DNA from 3 places in the Yersinia antarctica genome. Region 3 is predicted to be linked to each of the others. Evidence: predicted binding sites of a transcription regulator. Region 3 holds the regulator's gene; each other region holds the start of a gene.

Region 1 (4,964 bases), 2.1 Mb from region 3:
GTGTCGGTACCCGTCACAAATACACGCGTTAACATAACAATACTCCGCAATCTGGCCACTTAGACTCAAGTCTTTCCGCCTAACATTAGCGAAATTGGCAACATGGATAAAAGTCTAGGCGATGCCGACAACAGACAGCTTGCGTTAGCGCAAGGTTTTGCCGAACTGAGAGAGGTTTTTAACGGATAACACCAAATAATAGGAGGAATACATCGTACATACCCACTAATAATTAACCCATAATTATTAGTGTTAATACCTTACCCTTGCAGCAACTTCACCAATAATGAACCGTTATATAACGCTTCTTTTACTAATGCAGCTCCTGGCATTGTGCCCTGATTAAAAAATGCTGTAGGTTCAACCAGAATATTCTCACTGTAAGCAGGTAGTGCTTGTTGACGAATACATGACGCAATTGCCGGATGTAGAATAGATGCGGCTTTATTTAATGGGGAACCGACCAGAATTTTTTCCGGGTTAAATAAATTGACCATAATGGCAATAATTCGGCCAACACTGTGGCCAACGCCCAGAATAATATCTTTAGCTAACTGATCGCCCGCCAGCGCCGCATCACATAAAGATTCAACATTCAGTGGAGAACTGTGTAATAGCGAACTCATTGAACCATTTAATCGTTGCTGGGCAATTTCCAACATATTCTCGATACTGGCAACTGTCTCAAGGCAGCCATGATTACCGCAATAACAGCGCTTGCCGTAGGGATCCACCTGAGTATGACCAATCTCCACTACGCTACGACTACCTGCGTGCAATACCCTTCCGGCAGTGATAACACCAGCACCGACGTTATGATCAATCACCACTTGGATGACATTCTGACAGCCACGTGAAGCACCATACAGTGCTTCGGCCATCGTCCAGGCGCAAATATCGTGTTGTAGATAGACAGGTAATCCCGTGCGCTGTTCCAGTGCTGGGCCAAGCAGCATCTCATCAACATCATAAAACGGCATTTTATGCACAATACCCGCCGGGGCATCAATGATGCCAGGCATAGTAATTGCAATCGCAGTTAACCGCTCAAGCTTGTCTTGATGCCGAATAAAGAATTGATCAACTTCATTGAGAATACGATTAAGTAGCGGTTCAGGATGACTATCCGGTAACGGAATTTGATCCTCAACCACCAGTTTACTGCTGAGATCACGCAAGGCGAGAGTAATAGAACCGCGACTGATACGCCCAGAGACATAATGCCAAGCTTCGGTATCAAGAACTAAACCAATGGCAGGCCGCCCACGGCTGCCAATATCTTGATATTCGGTCTCTTTGACCAGATGAGCCTCAACCAGTTCCCGCACAATCTTCGTGATACTGGCCGGGGCCAGTTGCGCCCGTTTAGACAGTTCAATACGGGATATTGGGCCGAACAAATCAATCAGCCGATAAACGGCTCCTGCATTGGTCTGCTTGATTTGATCAATGTGCCCAGGCTGTCCATCCGTTATCACTGAACCGGCTCCTTCTCTGCCAACCGAGTATTTTTCGCGCTTCTAAATAAAGATTATCGGCTATGTTGGGGCTTTTAGTATATGCCGTCAACTATTTGATTAGTTATGTGATTTACTGCACATAATCACCGGTTTTCCTGGCTTTACTGCTGGTTATTTATACGGAGTCAGTTGGCTGGCGTCGCTTGAGTATCCTTAACCATCAAGCGAATCAACGCTTCTGCTGGGGCGGTTACTGGCCGATGTTTATGATTAACCAACCACACTTCGGTGGTGGCATCAGGTTCAGCCAAAGGTAAATATTTCACCCCATCCACTTTTACTCGGGTAAATGAGGCAGGCAGTATCGACACGCCCAAACCAGAGGACACCAAACCGACGATGGTCATCGCCTCTCCTACTTCTTGCGTAATATAAGGCGTGATACCCGCGCGGGTTAATAGTGCGAGGATTTCATCATACAGGGCAGTACCCACTTCACGCGAAAAGAAAACAAAGGGTTGTTCTGCCAGTGAGCTAAATTTAACACTCCCCGAAGGTAAAGCCGCTAAGGGGCTTTTTTCGTGGACAACGGCAACCAAAGGTTCACGTAACAACAGACGATATTGCAGTGCCTCCGGCAATCGTGTATTGCGCATTACGCCAAGATCAAGCCGCCCATCCAGTAAAGGTTCAATTTGCTGTCTACTGTTAACTTCCCGCATTTTGATATGCACTTGAGGATGCAGTTGCCGGAATGCCTGTAAATTTTTAGATACCGTGCTAATAAAAGGTGCCGATGAAGTAAAACCGATAGTCAGTTCGCCGGATTCTCCGCGATGCAAACGCCCCGCTTTTTCCGCTGCCGAATGCACTTGGGCTAAAATTTGGTAAGACTCCTTTAAAAACAAGGAGCCGGCTTGGGTCAGGCTGACATTACGGTTGTTACGCGCCAAGAGTCGGGCACCAATTTGCTCTTCCAAACTCTGAATTTGCTGGCTGAGTGGTGGCTGAGAAATGCGCAAGCGCTCTGCCGCCCTACCAAAGTGCAATTCTTCTGCTACGGCAATGAAATAACGTAAATGTCTGAGTTCAATACTCATTGCGCTCCATTGATATGTTTAAAGTCTCATTTATAATAATTAATATATTAGACAAAAAACTCAGCTATTTCTATGCTCTTCTCATTAAGCTAAATAGTGGCTAAATCGAAACAGACAGTCTTTAATTGGGTTATTGATAAGGAAATACCGTGACCACCTCTTTGCGCACTACGACCACCGTAGCGCCGACATCCGCAGCACACGATGGTGCAACTTCGTTAGTTCCGCTTCCCGAGGTTACACGTTTAACTAAACGGCCATATATTCAACGTGGTACACCAGAATTTATCCGTGTGACACTGGCTTTCTTTTCAGCAGGATTAGCTACATTCGCCCTGCTCTATTGTGTACAACCCATCCTGCCACTGTTATCTCAAGACTTTAATATCTCACCTGCGGGCAGCAGCTTATCGCTTTCAGCCGCCACCGGCATGTTAGCGTTTGGCCTGATGTTTACCGGTCCACTTTCCGATGCCATTGGACGTAAGTCGGTCATGGTCGTTGCGCTAATGCTGGCGGCTATCTGTACTTTAATTTGTGCCTTTATGACCAGTTGGCAAGGGATTTTGTTGATGCGGGCATTGATTGGTCTGTCCTTAAGCGGCGTTGCTGCTGTGGCCATGACCTACCTCAGTGAGGAGATTCATCCAAGTTTTGTCGCACTCTCCATGGGCTTGTATATCAGCGGCAATTCCATTGGAGGGATGAGTGGCCGCCTGGTGACGGGGGTGTTGAGTGACTTCTTTTCCTGGCGTATTGCACTGGCGGTTATTGGGTTGTTTGCTTTAGCTGCCGCTTGCATGTTTTGGCGAATTCTCCCGCCGTCTAAACATTTCCGCCCAACGTCGTTACGCCCTAGAACACTGGTGATTAATTTCAAGCTGCACTGGCGTGACCCAGGCTTACCACTGCTGTTTGCCGAAGGTTTTCTGATAATGGGCAGCTTTGTCACCTTATTTAATTACATTGGATACCGCTTGTTGGCTCAGCCTTATTATATGAGTCAAGCAGTGGTGGGATTATTATCGATAGTGTATCTGACGTGTGGCTTTGTCCACGACCGTCAGCAGGAATGACTTCTGGTCTTTGCCAAAAATCGTATCGATTTCAACATGCCCGGGAACCTGTTTGAGTTCAGCCTCAGCAGGCCTGTGCTCAATGCCAACCCTGTCCGGGATGGGCGTGCGTCCGGGCTCACCCGTATCATAGCGATAGCGTTTACCCCGGTGAGGGAGCTGAAGGTAAAGCTTACCGCCAGCCTGTCTGTCCGAACGGATATAGCGGTAGAGGGTATTTTTGCTGACGGCGATATCAAACTGGATTTTCAGTCTCCCACAGATAACCTCAGGGGAGGTATGTACAGCCAGCGCCTGCCGGAGAAAGTCTTGTGTCTGCTGGCACAGAGGGAAACAGGCATTGTGTGCCGAGGTGGCGCCCCGCCGTTGTCTGGCTAAGGCATCAGCGCGTCTGGAGGAGTAAAGTCCGTTGAAAGCGGGGTCCGTATTACGCCTGAGCTCCCGGCTCAGGGTAGAGCGAGAGACGCCGAGCTCTCTGGCAATGCAGGACTGATTAACGCCTTCAGCTTTTCGTTTTTCGATGTAAAAGCGCTCATGCTGAGTCAAATGTTTTCCCTTCATGCAACAGGGTCTCCGACAGGGTCAATACGGCTATTTTATCCGTACCTGACCGGTGGGTCACTTTGTTGCATTTCGTTTGGGAATTGGCGAACTGGGGGAATGTGAAAATACTATTGCTCAGATTAATCAGTTGAAAAGTGAGTTGGAACATATCATTACCGTCGAGTCTGGCTTACCGAGTGAGCAACGTTTCGAGTTTGTGCATACCCATTTGCATGGTCTGATTACCTTAAATACTTACCGCACCATTACTCCACTCATCAATCCTAGTTCTGTGCGTTTCGGCTGGGCCAACAAACATATAATTAAGAATGTCACCCGTGAAGAGATCTTAGTTCAACTGAATAAAAGCCTTAATGCCGGGCGCGCGGTGCCGCCTTTTAGCCGCGAACAGTGGATGGAATTAATTAGCTTGGAAATTAATGATGTAAAACGTTTACCTGAAAATACCCGCCTGAAGATTAAGCGGCCAGTAAAAGTGCAGCCTATCGCGCGAGTCTGGTATCAGGAACAGCAAAAGCAAGTGCAGCACCCCTGCCCTATGCCGTTAATTGCTTTTTGCCAGGTACAATCAGCGGCGGAATTGCCTAAGTTAGGTGAGTTAATAGACTACGATATCAACCAAATTAAGCATAAATATAAGCCGGATGCCAAACCTCTGCGGTTACTGGTGCCAAGGCTGCATCTGTATATCGACGTTGAATAAATAATGCGTTGCCAAGATCAATTCCAGTACGGGCAATAACCATAACGAATTCATATACATT
Region 2 (4,964 bases), 4.3 Mb from region 3:
ACGCTTATCAGTCGGCTTATCAGGTGCTGGAAGGCAAGGTTAAATTGTTGCTGACCACCTATTTCGACAGCATCGGCCATAACCTTGACGTTATCCGTGAGTTGCCAGTGCAAGGTCTGCATGTTGATGTGGTTGCAGGCAAAGATGATATTGCTGTTCTGGATACAAAATTGCCAAAAGGGTGGCTGCTCTCGCTGGGGGTGATTAATGGCCGTAACGTGTGGCGTGCTGACCTTAGCAACTGGTTCGAGCGCCTGCAACCACAGGTTAATGGTCGCCCATTATGGTTGGGTAGCTCTTGCTCCTTATTACACAGCCCGATTGATTTAAGTGAAGAAACACGTCTTGATGCAGAAGTGAAAAGCTGGTTTGCCTTTGCGCTGCAAAAATGCGCTGAACTGGCATTATTAACACAAGCATTAAACGCGCCGAGCGAAGCCAAACTGGCCGAGTTAGCTGCGTACAGTGCGCCGATCCGTGCCCGTCAATCCTCCAGTCGTGTTCATAATACGCAGGTGGAGCAACGTCTGGCGGCCATTACTGCACAGGATATTGAACGCCAACTGCCTTATGAAGGCCGCGCTGAAGCGCAGCGTAAGCGCTTTAACTTACCGGCCTGGCCAACCACCACTATCGGTTCATTCCCGCAAACTACTGAGATCCGTGGCCTGCGTCTGGACTTCAAGCAAGGCCGTTTGGATGGGAAAAACTACCGCACCGGTATCAGCGAACATATCAAGCAAGCCATTGCTGAACAGGAGCGTTTAGGTCTGGACGTATTGGTTCATGGTGAAGCAGAACGTAATGATATGGTTGAATATTTTGGCGAACATCTGGATGGATTCGTTTTTACCCAAAATGGTTGGGTGCAGAGCTACGGTTCCCGTTGTGTTAAGCCGCCAGTGATTATTGGTGACATCAGCCGCCCGCAAGCTATCACGGTTGAATGGGCCAAATATGCTCAATCGCTGACGGACAAACCAGTAAAAGGCATGTTGACCGGCCCGGTCACTATCCTGTGTTGGTCATTCCCGCGCGAAGATGTTAGCCGTGAAACCATCGCCAAACAAATTGCACTGGCGCTGCGTGATGAAGTGGAAGATCTGGAGAAAGCCGGTATTGGTATCATCCAGATTGATGAGCCTGCGCTGCGTGAAGGCTTACCCCTGCGCCGTGCCGATTGGCAAGCGTATCTACAATGGGCCATCGATGCCTTTAAACTGAATGCGGCTGTCGCGCAGAATGACACCCAGATTCATACTCATATGTGTTATTGCGAGTTTAATGACATCATGGATTCCATTGCTGCGCTAGATGCTGATGTGATTACCATCGAAACCTCTCGTTCAGATATGGAATTGCTCGAATCATTCGAAGATTTTGCTTACCCGAATGAAATTGGGCCCGGCGTTTATGATATTCACTCGCCGAATGTGCCAAGTGTGGAGTGGATTGAAGCATTACTACGTAAAGCCGCTCAACGTATCCCGGCAGAACGTTTGTGGGTTAACCCGGATTGTGGTTTGAAAACGCGTGGCTGGCCAGAAACCCGTCAGGCACTGGCAAACATGGTACTGGCTGCGCAGCGTTTGCGTGCAGAACAACTCTGATGCTATCTCAGTCTAATCGTTAAATTCTGGGCGCATCTCGCGCCCTTTTTATTGCCGTTATTTCACTTATTCAGATATGGGATTGGCGGCAACACCATGTTGATCAAACCAATCGAGCATCCGCTGCCAGCCATCCAGTGCGGATTCGGCGTGATAACTTGGGCGGTAGTCAGCATTAAAAGCATGCCCAGCATCTGGATAAACAATGATTTCTGCATCGGCATTTGCTGCACGTAATGCCTGACGCATAGTATCGATATGTTCTTGCGTAATACTGCCATCTTTGCCGCCATACAACCCTAGCACCGGAGCATTGAGATCAATCGCGACATCAACCGGAGATTTGGGTAACAGTAAGGTTTTTTCACCGACCAGTTTGCCATACCAAGCCACTGCCGCTTTTAACTGTGGGTTATGGGCCGCATACAACCACGCAATCCGTCCACCCCAGCAAAATCCGGTAATGGCCAGTTTACTGGTATCCCCACCATGGCGTGATGCCCAATGCGCTGCATGATCAAGATCCACCATAACCTGACGGTCTGGCACTTTACCCACCAGATTTTTCACTAATGCATTGATGTCATCATATTCTTTGGCATCGCCTTGGCGGAAGAACAGCTCAGGTGCAATGGCCAGATACCCCTGTTTAGCTAGTCTGCGGCAGATATCCTGAATATGCTCATGTACGCCAAAGATTTCTTGCACGACAATAACCACCGGATATGACCCGTTTTGCTGGGCCGGTTTGGCAATATAGGCCGGTAATTCATCGCCCTGAGACGGAATGGTGGTTTCTGTGCAGTGAATACCTTGTTGATCGGTATGGCGGGTCGTCGAGGCCAGTGGGCCTACCGCAGAGGTGAAACCGTCTGCCGCCTGCCTGGGAGTCATAAGTTGATCAGTTTTCACTGTAGTCTCCTTGCGATATGAGAAAAAATTACCGAGTTGAATTACCCATTACTCCCCGATTTTTGCTATTGCCGAGTTTAACTATAGGTAATCTTTGAGATTAATGAGATCAGGTTTTTTGTAATTATAATTTTTGGTGATTCATATCTTGAATTTTATAACTCAGACTAATAGTTGATAGAGTTTAACAATCGATAGAAGTTAGCAATTGATAGCAGTTAGCAATTGATAGCAGGATATTGGTCTATCATTCCTGCTTATAGAGAAATATACCTTTCGTACTTGGCGTTGCAGTGGTGTTAGCTGCAACTGTAATCAGCTTGGGTATAATTGTCATTTCTCGCCAGCTTTGTCTAAAAAATAGTCTTAACTGCCATTAAATGTGATTTTTGTCACATTTAAAATGTATCGTGTAATTCATTTCTTTTGGCAAGGTGACTGTCATCACGAAATAAAGTGATAATTTTGAGTAAAGTATTTCTTTGCACCTCCCTACAACATCTCTCATGAAAGAGGACTCTCACACATGGCTAAATCTGACGTTTTTCACTTGGGCCTGACTAAAAATGATCTGCAAGGGGCGACTCTGGCTATCGTTCCGGGTGATCCACAGCGTGTTGAGAAAATCGCTAAATTGATGGATAACCCAGTACATTTGGCCTCTCATCGTGAATTTACTTCGTGGCGCGCCGAATTGGATGGCAAAGCAGTGATCGTCTGCTCAACGGGTATCGGTGGCCCATCGACTTCTATTGCGGTTGAAGAGCTGGCACAGCTTGGTGTACGGACTTTCCTACGTATTGGTACCACTGGTGCTATTCAGCCACATATTAATGTTGGTGATGTGTTGGTTACCACCGCCGCTGTACGTTTAGACGGAGCCAGCCTGCACTTTGCGCCGATGGAGTTCCCAGCAGTGGCTGACTTTACCTGCACCACTGCATTAGTTAATGCTGCCAAATCAGTGGGGGCGACTACTCATATTGGTGTGACCGCCTCTTCCGATACCTTCTATCCGGGGCAGGAGCGTTATGACACCTTCTCTGGTCGTGTTGTCAGCCGTTTTAAAGGCTCCATGGAAGAATGGCAATCTATGGGCGTGATGAATTATGAAATGGAATCTGCAACCTTGCTCACCATGTGTGCCAGCCAGGGCTTGCGTGCCGGCATGGTCGCAGGGGTAATTGTAAATCGCACCCAGCAAGAGATCCCAAACGAAGAAACTATGAAAGCGACTGAAAGTGACGCGGTGAAAATTGTGGTAGAAGCAGCTCGTCATTTGATCTAGGCCCGCCGTCTGAGCTAATAGCGACGATTGGCGAGTCAACAAACTGTCTGTTATCGGGTCAGTCTTCTGGCCCGTTTTTTATTTTTCCGGTTTATCTGCTAAGGTCATCACTCTTATAAAGAACAATAATAAGAGGAAAATATGACGAAAACTGCTCTATCCCATCCCTCCCTAATCGCACTTGATGGCGGTATTAATTTTCGTGACCTTGGCGGTAATCAGGCTGCTGATGGGCGGCGTATCAAGCGCGGATTGCTGTTCCGCTCAGGTTCACTCGACCGCTTAAGTACCAGAGATTGTGATTTCCTCAGTAGTGGCTCCGTCGCTCAAATTCTTGATTATCGCGATGCCGATGAAGTTCAGGCTAAACCAGATGTGGTGTGGACTGGCGCCAGTTATCACAATATTCCGGCCAACCCGCTGAGCAGTGAAGTCAATGCCAATTTGGAAAAACTGACTAACGAGACATTAGCGGCATTTGATGCCCGTGGTTTTATGTTAGAGCTTTATCGCCGGCTGCCTTTTAATAATCAAGCCTATAAACAACTGGTTGGATTGTTGCAAAATTGCGCATCTTCGGAGCATGCTGCTGCGGGTGTGGTACAACATTGTGCTGTCGGGAAAGACCGTACTGGTATTGGTTCTGCACTGGTGTTATTTGCCTTGGGTGCCGATGAATCGACGGTATTGGAAGATTATCTGTTGACTGAAACCACTCTGGCCCCTTTCCGTGAGCATATGCTGGCAGAGTTGGCACTCAAACTGAATGACCAAGCGTTAGGGCAATTCGCTTTTGTCTTATCGGCCAAAGAAGAGTTTATTCAAACTGCTCTGCGTAGTATTCAACAGCGTTATGGTAGTCGTGAACAGTGGTTGCAACAGGAGTTCGGCCTGGGTAGCGCTGAGCGCAAAAAGTTACAGTCCTATTTTTTAGAGTAGTGGTTTATCTACCCGCACTCTTTCTGATCTTTATGATATTGAGTCACCACTGGGTGGCTCTTTTTAACCGCTTAATGATACAAACTACCGCTTAACCAGATCGCTGATATTTCTCTTAGGGGTCAGGCGTATGTTAACGCCTGACAAATTCCCTGGAGAGAATGCTCATGCAACATGCGATTACCTTTGTTATCGCTTCAGCGTGTATCCTTATG
Region 3 (4,964 bases):
GGTCGCCGGTCACTCAATAGCTGGGTCACGTGGCTGATATGGTAGTAGTAGAATTGTGCGACCGGGTTGTCTGGGTGTGCCTGTGCGATGCTTGCCAGTTCTGTCAGACCATCATCGGCAGTGAAATGCTCATCAGCATGGTGGTGATAGAGAATGTCGTTGGCGATGCTGCGCATTTGAGCTGAGATTTTCTGGCAATTACGGCGTATCACGCTCTCAATCTGTGTCTGCTCCATTAACTCTTGTGCTTTTTCTGGCTGAATCAGGGCCGCAGTAATGTGCTCTTGCAAATCGAGAGCCATTTGGAACAATCCCAACAACCGTTTTTGTTCTTTCTTCGTGGTGTTATGAATCAGATTAAATTGCTGATAAAGCTGATTAATCTTGTCCATAATCGCCTGTTGTCTGTCCAGCAGCGGCGGTATCGATTTTTCCGGCTCAAGGTGCTGAGCAAACAGGCTGTATTTGGTGTCACAATAATCGGCTAGTAAGCGATAAAGCTGACTCAAAGGTTCGCGAATCGGTTGATCCTTGCAGAGTCGGAACCATAACCCGTTAAACACCCCATACCACAGTGTCCCTACGGCACACAGCAACGGGGCTTGCCAGATCGGAGCGCGGCCCACCATGCTGAGGCTGAAAATAGCAGCAATCAGTGCCGCGGGTAACAAATGGCCATTCAATTGGCTAATCGCCCCACTCACTCCTAGAACTAATGCCAGGCTGAGCATGACAGCAGGCAACGGAATACCCCATAGCAGCAGTTGCTGGGTTAGGAAGCTACTCACAGTAAACAGCGCGCCGCCGACCAGCAGACGCCGGAAAAAATGTTGGTGTGGTGTATCCAGTGAGGCAATGTTGCAACAGGCGGGTATCAGAGAAAACATCAAGCCCAGCCGAAGTTCGCCGAGAGCGAACCCTAATGCTGCAGGCAGGCAGAGCACTAATGTTTGGCGTAGTGCGTAATTAACTTCAGGATGATAAATAAGCCGTTGCCATTTCATAAAGGCCCCAGAAATTTATTGATCACAAAAGATTAAAAAACTGATGCCGACAGTATCGGCACCAGTTTAGGGGGAATTAACGGGTGCCGTAGACGACAATCGTTTTACCGTGTGCGGAGATCAGGTTTTGATCTTCCAGCATTTTTAGTATCCGCCCCACGGTTTCGCGGGAGCAGCCAACTATCTGACCAATTTCCTGGCGGGTAATTTTAATCTGCATCCCATCTGGGTGGGTCATGGCATCAGGTTGTTTTGCCAGATTAAGCAGCGTTTGTGCAATACGCCCAGTCACATCAAGGAAAGCAAGGTTGCCCACTTTCTCAGATGTAATCTGTAAGCGACTCGCCATCTGTGAAGATAGGCGCATTAAAATATCTGGATTGACCTGAATCAGCTGACGGAATTTTTTGTAAGAAATTTCAGCCACTTCACAGGCGGTTTTTGCTCTAACCCAGGCGCTACGTTCTTGGCCTTCTTCAAATAATCCAAGTTCGCCGATGAAATCTCCCTGATTAAGATAGGAGAGAATCATCTCTTTACCTTCCTCATCTTTGATAAGCACCGCAACGGAGCCTTTCACGATGTAGTAAAGCGTTTCGGCCTTTTCACCTTGGTGAATCAGCGTACTCTTCGATGGATATTTGTGGATATGGCAATGAGACAGGAACCATTCGAGAGTCGGGTCTGTTTGTGGCTTGCCGAGAACCATTCGCTGTTATCCTCTGTTGTTATCGCTGCCTAACATAACAGGGCTCAGAGTTCCCTGTACGGCGTGCTTATAAAATACACTTTCTCGTAGCATATTAATTTGCTCAACTGCCGAAAGGTATAGCCAAGATACGTACCGGGTAGAAACCCTCCACTGAGTATTGAGAAGCTACCCTATTTAATTCTAGAAACAACACTTTCGGTTCTGTTTGTAGCACAGGATGAAGCCAGTGTCTTGTGTTGTATCGCTTCAGCATGATGAACATCGGGTTACATTGCCAGTTTGTAAATGAAAGGGTAGTCTGGATCAGAAAATTTAACCGGGAGCAAGAGTTATGCAGGCACGTGTAAAGTGGGTTGAGGGGCTGACATTTTTGGGTGAATCGGCATCAGGTCATCAGGTGTTGATGGACGGTAATGCTGGAGACAAAGCACCGAGTCCGATGGAAATGTTATTAATGTCAGCAGGCGGTTGTAGCGCGATTGATGTGGTCTCTATTTTACAAAAAGGCCGCAATGATGTGCGTGATTGCGAAGTGACATTAACCTCGCAGCGTCGCGAAGAGGCACCGCGTCTATTTACGCAAATCAACCTGCATTTTATTGTCAGCGGCAAAGGTCTGACCGACAAAATTGTGGAACGAGCCGTTGAGCTGTCAGCAGAAAAGTATTGCTCCGTCTCACTGATGTTGGGTAAAGCGGCGACGATTACCCACAGTTTTGAGATCCGTGACATCGCCTAAGCAAACCCTTCGTACTTGAAGCTGCAGGGTTGTTAGCTGCGTTCGCTCACCCGAATCACTTACTTATGTAAGCTCATCGGGATGAGTTCGTTTGCTGCCTACCTGCAGCTCCAATTACTTTGGGTTGGGATAGAGTCAAATTATTTTTTTCTCTCCAGCCATTGCTATACTGCGGCTTCAAGAATGAAGGAGATTAACCGATTTTCTCCCCTTCCAGCAACTGCTGCACTAGCGGCGCCATAATCAGCTCCATTGCCAGCCCCATTTTTCCGCCGGGTACCACCAATGTATTGATATTAGAGATAAATGATCCTTGCAACATCGCCAGTAAGTAAGGGAAATCAATTTGATCCAAACCCCGGAAATGAATAACCACAAAGCTTTCATCCAGTGACGGAATCGCTTTGGCAGCAAACGGATTTGATGTGTCAACGGTTGGCACGCGCTGGAAGTTGATATGAGTGCGTGAGAACTGCGGCGTAATGTAGTTGATATAATCATCCATGGAGCGCACTACGGAATCCATCACCGCTTCACGCGAATGGCCGCGTTCGCCGGTATCGCGTACTAATTTCTGAATCCACTCCAGATTGACGATAGGTACCACGCCCACCAACAGATCGACGTGTTTCGCCACATCATGATGTTCAGTCACCACGCCGCCATGCAGCCCTTCATAAAACAGCACGTCGGTGGGTTGTGGTAATGCTTCCCACGAGGTAAACGTGCCGGGAATTTGGTTGTATGGCACCGCTTCATCATAGGTATGTAAATACTTACGTGAACAGCCAGTGCCGTGTTCACCGTATTCCGACACACTTTGCTCCAACTGGCCAAAGTCATTGGCTTCGGGGCCAAAATAGCTGATATGTCGGCCTTGATCTCGTGCTTTACGGATGGCGGCATCCATCTCAGGGCGGGTATAGCGATGGAAACTGTCACCTTCAATTTGCGCTGCGCGAATATTCAATTGCTGAAAGATCTTACGGAACGCCAGGCTAGTGGTGGTTGTCCCTGCGCCACTTGAGCCGGTAACGGCTATAACCGGATGTTTAGTCGACATATTAGCTGTAACTCCATGGGGGTTAGATCTTCAGTGACTGGGCTGCAATCGCCTGTTTTTTTATCGTTGATGATTATTTTTAGGGCAAAGTGGCGGGCTTGTCACCCTGTTTCAGCCAATGTCTTCGTAACAGCGAGAGGACTATTGCTGCTCTTCTGCTCCGGCGCGAAATGCGCTGCGCGGCATAATATTGATGGTTTCATGTAATTCGGACCACACCAATATGGCTTCACCGCTGATCAACTGGCGGCGCACATCCTCGACTTTTTGCGCTAATGAGCGCTCATGCTCGCCGTAATCGGTACCTTCACGTAACACAAAGGCTTCAAGTAAGTTATCCAGCGTTTCACCGTCAACTTGCTGCCAGGGAACTATCATTGCTGTTGCTCCAGATAAGGGGAAAGCCAGGCCGGAATACGTTGTTCCAGCCACATTTGTGGGTGTTTCAATGAGCCACTGACGAAACCAACGTGACCGCCATGTTCGGTTAACTGATAGTCAATATTGGCCGGTAACTCGCTGAGATCCGGGATAACTTCAGCCGTCATAAACGGATCATCTTTGGCATGAATGATCAGCAGCGGAGTCGTAATCTGCGGCAATAGCGGCAGGGCGCTGCAACGGCGATAATAATCAACGGCATCATTAAAACCATGAATTTTAGCAGTAATGACATCATCAAAATCTCTGATTCGCCGCAACCCTTTCAATTGAGCCAGATCCAAAGGCAGACTTCCGGGGTAATGCAAAAGCTTACGCGTGGCATTTAACTTTAGTTGGCCCAGTAAATAATGCTGATAGACTCGGGAGAAACCTTGCTCCATACGATTAGCACAGGGTTCAAGCATCAGTGGTGCTGACACCACCACTGCGGCCTGCAACAGGCTATCTTGGCCTTGCTCTGCCAAATACATCGCCAGCATATTGCCACCCAAAGAGACCCCGACGGCGGCGGTTGGCACCTGGCCATAGCGCTCTCGAAGCCAGCGGAGAAAGAAGCGAGCATCTTCTGTTTCACCGGAGTGATAAATGCGTGACTTACGATTTGGCTCTCCACTGCATCCACGAAAATGCATCACCACACCGAGCCAGCCTTTGGCTTGCCATGCACTTAATAACCCATGGGCATAAGGGCTGTAAAAATTACCTTCCAAACCGTGGAAGAGTACGACTCTGGGTTTATCTCTCGCCAGCTCGGGATTTTCACTCCAGGCCAGATCGACAAAATCGCCATCAGGCAGTTCCAGCCGTTGCCAGAATGGTTGCAATGTCACATGGCGTCTGACCAGCCGTGGCAGCAGTGTTTGCAGATGTGGATTACTGGCTCCGGCCAGTGGGCGAAATAATTCATGCATATAGTGAATGGAAATCATGTTGTTGCTCTTGTGTGATCAATAACACACTGTTAGCTTCATGGGTATATCGCGCATCATTTTGGGTGAGAGG

The links. Region 3 encodes CRP, which controls carbon source genes, mostly activating them, when cyclic AMP is high. Its sites were predicted from a motif close to ATGTGANNNNNNTCACAT; they were not measured.
Positions count from the first base shown of each region.
Region 1: mlc (sugar metabolism global transcriptional regulator Mlc) is a predicted target of CRP. The motif match lies at 1,584-1,601, and genes of this name have one in related genera.
Region 2: udp (uridine phosphorylase) is a predicted target of CRP. The motif match lies at 2,903-2,920, and genes of this name have one in related genera.

Region 1 is NZ_JBSJQF010000001.1:2,400,191-2,405,154, reverse strand. Features, by position in the region: gene bioD (dethiobiotin synthase) at 1-35, opposite strand, end outside; gene mlc (sugar metabolism global transcriptional regulator Mlc) at 261-1,478, opposite strand; gene ACWJJO_RS11090 (LysR family transcriptional regulator) at 1,646-2,560, opposite strand; partial or broken gene ACWJJO_RS11085 (MFS transporter) at 2,710-3,603, shown strand; gene ACWJJO_RS11080 (IS30 family transposase) at 3,583-4,197, opposite strand; partial or broken gene tus (DNA replication terminus site-binding protein) at 4,286-4,903, shown strand; gene ACWJJO_RS11070 (GNAT family N-acetyltransferase) at 4,954-4,964, opposite strand, start outside.
Region 2 is NZ_JBSJQF010000001.1:4,597,987-4,602,950, reverse strand. Features, by position in the region: gene metE (5-methyltetrahydropteroyltriglutamate--homocysteine S-methyltransferase) at 1-1,610, shown strand, start outside; gene ACWJJO_RS21225 (dienelactone hydrolase family protein) at 1,677-2,522, opposite strand; gene udp (uridine phosphorylase) at 3,049-3,810, shown strand; gene ACWJJO_RS21215 (tyrosine-protein phosphatase) at 3,952-4,749, shown strand; gene ACWJJO_RS21210 (carbon starvation CstA family protein) at 4,917-4,964, shown strand, end outside.
Region 3 is NZ_JBSJQF010000001.1:283,760-288,723, forward strand. Features, by position in the region: gene ACWJJO_RS01115 (YccS/YhfK family putative transporter) at 1-1,004, opposite strand, end outside; gene crp (cAMP-activated global transcriptional regulator CRP) at 1,081-1,713, opposite strand; gene ACWJJO_RS01125 (OsmC family protein) at 2,048-2,455, shown strand; gene ACWJJO_RS01130 (phosphoribulokinase) at 2,649-3,518, opposite strand; gene ACWJJO_RS01135 (YheU family protein) at 3,660-3,896, opposite strand; gene ACWJJO_RS01140 (hydrolase) at 3,893-4,873, opposite strand.